DNA from 2 places in the Photorhabdus sp. RM323S genome. Region 1 is predicted to be linked to the other one. Evidence: predicted binding sites of a transcription regulator. Region 1 holds the regulator's gene; the other holds the start of a gene.
What was found. The regulator CRP, encoded in region 1, controls carbon source genes, mostly activating them, when cyclic AMP is high. The targets are predictions, from matches to a motif close to ATGTGANNNNNNTCACAT.
Positions count from the first base shown of each region.

Region 2: a site for CRP is predicted at 1,457-1,474, ahead of gntK (gluconokinase). Genes of this name have one in related genera too.

Region 1 covers NZ_JBHFKZ010000028.1:24,889-27,365, forward strand. The annotation lists gene ACGF7G_RS12840 (phosphoribulokinase) at 1-295, shown strand, start outside; gene ACGF7G_RS12845 (OsmC family protein) at 418-825, opposite strand; gene crp (cAMP-activated global transcriptional regulator CRP) at 1,146-1,778, shown strand; gene ACGF7G_RS12855 (aspartate aminotransferase family protein) at 1,829-2,477, opposite strand, start outside.
Region 2 covers NZ_JBHFKZ010000044.1:41,387-43,863, reverse strand. The annotation lists gene gntR (gluconate operon transcriptional repressor GntR) at 428-1,423, shown strand; gene gntK (gluconokinase) at 1,591-2,130, shown strand; gene gntU (gluconate transporter) at 2,130-2,477, shown strand, end outside.

The DNA.
Region 1 (2,477 bases):
CTACATTACTCCCCAATTTTCACGAACACATATCAACTTCCAACGCGTGCCGACAGTTGATACATCCAATCCCTTTTCAGCCAAAGCCATTCCATCACTGGATGAGAGTTTTATCGTCATCCGCTTCCGTGATCTTACTCAAATTGATTTCCCGTACCTTTTATCAATGTTACAAGGTTCATTTGTTTCAAGTATTAATACCATCGTAGTTCCCGGTGGAAAAATGGGGCTGGCAATGGAATTAATTATGACGCCATTGGTACAGCGATTACTGGAAGGGGAAAAGATTTGTTGATTAAAACCTGGGATAAATCCAGAAAACCCAGCGTTTGAATTCACTTCTTATATTATTCAGTTAAAAAAACAGGTAACTGATATTAGTTACCTGTCGTTATTTTTCAATCAGGAAATAATATCTTACTCTGTCTCTTTAATTTCAAAGCTGTGGGTAAGTTCAACTGATTTACCCAGCATCAACGAAACAGAACAATATTTCTCAGCAGAAAGCGTGACGGCGCGTTCAACCGCTTTCTCTGTTAAATCCTTGCCGGTAACAATAAAATGCAGATTAATAGAAGTAAACAAGCGTGGCGCCTCTTCACGACGGTGGGAAGTTAATTTCACTTCACAATCTTTTATGTCATATCTGCCTTTCTGCAAAATAGAAATAACATCAATCGTGCTGCAACCGCCAACTGCCATTAATACCATTTCCATTGGGCTTGGTGCCTTATCGCCAGCATTTCCATCCATCATTATCTGATGGCCTGAAGATGACTCCCCCAAAAGAGACAACCCTTCAACCCATTTTACCCGCGCTTGCATAAGTACCTCTTAAGTCATTTTTTGCATCAAAGCCTACTCTTTCAGTATTAAACTGGCAATCTAATGAGCGGTTTATTATGCTGAAACAATACAAGACAAGACAGAAACCTTTTCCTGTGTTAAAAACAGAAGCAGGTCTGGGTATATGTGGGTTAAGATCAATACTCAAGTTTCGAATTTCAGATAACCTATATAAAACCCTCACCTGTCGGTTTTTCAGCAAACTAATATGTTAAGCTAGTGTCTTTTAAGCCAGCCTGACGAGAAACTTTTAGGTTCTCGTGTTATTTAGGCAGCGATAACAACAGAGGATGAAGCGAATGGTTCTCGGCAAGCCACAAACAGACCCCACTCTTGAATGGTTTTTGTCACACTGCCATATTCATAAATATCCATCCAAAAGCACGCTTATTCATCAAGGCGAAAAAGCAGAGACGCTTTACTACATCGTAAAAGGTTCTGTTGCGGTTTTGATTAAAGATGAAGAAGGCAAAGAGATGATCCTCTCCTATTTAAACCAGGGAGATTTCATTGGCGAACTTGGATTATTTGAAGAAGGACAAGAGCGTACAGCCTGGGTACGGGCCAAAAGCGCCTGTGAAGTAGCGGAAATTTCCTATAAAAAATTCCGCCAACTGATTCAGGTAAACCCGGATATTTTAATGCGTTTATCTGCCCAAATGGCAAGCCGTTTGCAAACAACTTCTGAGAAAGTCGGTAACCTGGCTTTCCTGGATGTGACCGGCCGGATTGCTCAGACTTTACTGAATCTGGCGAAACAACCCGATGCAATGACTCACCCGGATGGAATGCAAATCAAAATCACTCGTCAGGAAATTGGTCAGATTGTTGGCTGTTCCCGTGAAACGGTTGGCCGTATTCTAAAAATGCTGGAAGACCAAAACCTGATCTCCGCACACGGCAAAACAATCGTTGTTTACGGTACCCGTTAACACCTAATTAATCAGCGCATTATCCTGCGCTGATTTCTCTTGTACTTACTTTACACCAACTGGCTAATTGCTTTCTCCAGCCGTTCCATTCCCCGGGTTATCTCTTCTTCACCGATAATCAACGAAGGCGTGAAACGCAGTACATCCCCCCCGGCACTCAACAACATCAGACCATTTTCAGCCGCCAGTTGCAGGATCTCTTTAGATTTCCCCTGATACGGCGCTTTTAGTTCCGCACCAATCAGCAACCCCTTGCCACGGATTTCACCAAATATCGAATATTGCTGATTGATATCGTTCAGAAAATTCACAATCAAATGATGGCGTTTTTCAACACCCTCCAAGACCTCTGGCGTATTGATAATGTCAAAAGCGATATTTGCCACCGCACAAGCCAACGGATTACCACCATAAGTTGTGCCGTGAGTTCCCAGCGCCATCACCGAAGCAATATTCGCTGTAGTCAGCATAGCGCTGACCGGGAAACCATTTCCCAATGCTTTCGCGGTGGTGATAATGTCCGGCACAACATCATAATACATATAAGAAAATAACTTGCCGGTACGCCCCATCCCACTTTGCACTTCATCAAATACCAGCAGTACCTGATGCTGATCGCAAAGCTCACGCAACCCATGAATAAATGCCGGTGTCGCCGGTGTGACGCCCCCTTCACCCTGAACAGGTTCTAATACAACA
Region 2 (2,477 bases), on a different contig from region 1:
GACGGAATGCTTTTTTTAATGCTGGTAAATGACGGTATTTTTTTTCTTGCATTTTATGTTTTGACCGCCTTCGTATCTGTATCTGTATCTGTAATAGTGCTTTTCTGGGGGATAATGTCAGTAGCAGCAGGTTAATCAGTAGTTTAGTGTTTTAATTTTATCTGGGATTAACGGACAAATACTGTAGAAAACATTGCCTGTTCAATCTTACATTTTTGCTGGAATTGTAGATAAGTGTTATCGTTGTATTTCACATTATATCTTGATTGAAAATCATCCTACAGAGTCTGAATAGATAATAAATCGGGATCACTGTTCCACTACCAGACTAAACTCAAAAAAAGCGTGTTCTGATAGTGTATAAATATGTCATAGCGGTGTGTTTATTATCCTAAACTTTTTTACTAATTTTGTATTGTATTGAAATATGAAGAAAAAACGTCCTATTTTACAAGATGTGGCTGATCGTGTTGGTGTTACAAAAATGACAGTAAGTCGTTTCTTGCGTAACCCTGAACAAGTTTCTGAGCAATTGCGAAAGAAAATAGCTGATGCTTTGGATGAATTAGGTTATATCCCGAACCGAGTTCCGGATATTCTTTCTAATTCTACTAGTCATGCTATCGGTGTTTTGTTGCCTTCTTTGACTAACCAGGTTTTTGCGGAAGTTATCCGTGGTATCGAATATGTGACAGATCGTAATGGTTATCAAACCATGCTGGCTCACTATGGTTACCATTCAGAGAAGGAAGAAGAACGTTTAATTTCCCTGCTTTCCTACAATATTGATGGCTTGATTCTTTCTGAACGTACTCACACACCGCGAACTTTGAAGATGCTGGAAACCGCCGGGATCCCTGTCGTTGAGCTGATGGACTGTGTTTCTCCCTGTATCGACACGGCAGTCGGTATTGATAACTTTGAAGCAGCTCGACAGATGACCATGGCAATGATTGAGCGTGGTTGCCAGCGGGTGATTTATCTTGGCGCAAGGCAGGATGAAAGGACCATTATTCGCCTGGAAGGTTATGAAGCTGCAATGAAAAGCGTAGGTTTAAAGCCAGGTAAGGTTATGACACCTGACAGCTCTTCTTACACCTTAGGGGGCAAACTACTGAATGAAGCACGAACAAAGTATCCTGATGTGGATGGCCTGTTTTGTACCAATGATGACCTCGCTATCGGAGCAATTTTTGAGTGTCAACGTCAGGGGATAGCTGTACCGCATGATATTGCGATAGCTGGTTTTCATGGTCACGATGTTGGTCAGGTGATGACACCAAAACTTGCCAGTGTGTTGACACCTCGTGACTTAATGGGACGGAAAGCTGCTGGATTATTGATGGCACGGCTGAAAGGTGAACATTTACCACAGAAAATGATCGATATCGGTTTTCAGTTATCCTTAGGAGAAAGTATTTAATCGGTCAACTGGATTTACATTTTTTGAATTAATTTGTGAAAAACATCACATTTCCATTTCTTGAATATTCCGTGTTGTTGCGAAGTTTACTTCTACTTCTGATAATGTTACCGATAACAGTTACCGGTAACATTTTGTGGGTGAAATATCTGCGCTAAGGAATTTATATGAGAGATACCCAGCATTCGAATCACGTTTTTGTGCTTATGGGGGTATCAGGCAGTGGTAAATCTGCTGTTGCCAATGCTGTGGCTTATAAACTGGACTCCGCTTTTTTGGATGGTGATTTCTTACACCCGAGATCTAACATTAACAAGATGGCTAAAGGCTATGCACTGAATGATGAAGATCGTAAGCCTTGGTTGAAATCACTAAATGATGCGGTTTTTGCTATGCAACGCACAAATCCAGTTTCCCTGATTGTTTGTTCTGCGTTAAAAAAGCATTACCGGGATATGCTGCGTGATAATAATAAGAATCTGTCATTTCTTTATATGAAAGGTGACTTTGATTTAATTGAAAATCGGTTGAAAGCACGTAAAGATCATTTCTTTAAACCTCAAATGCTGGTGTCTCAATTTGAGGCATTAGAAGAACCGGGTAGAGATGAAAAAGATGTTTATCTGATTGATATTAGATCGTCTCTTGATGAAGTGATTAATCACTCAATAAGAATAATTAATAGTGTCATTTCAGGGGAAAAATAATGAGTACTTTAACCTTAGTGCTGACAGCAGTTGGCTCTGTTCTTTTACTGCTGTTTTTGGTGATGAAGGCTAGGATACATGCTTTTGTTGCGTTAATACTGGTATCTATGGGGGCGGGTGTTTTTTCTGGTATGCCATTGGATAAAATTACCGAAACAATGCAAGAAGGAATGGGCGGAACATTAGGCTTTCTGGCAATTGTTGTCGCACTGGGAGCGATGTTTGGTAAGGTTCTGCATGAAACAGGCGCGCTGGATCAGATTGCGATTAAATTACTAAATAGTTTTGGTGAAAGCCGTGCGCATTATTCATTGGGGATCGCTGGTCTGGTTTGTGCTTTACCGCTG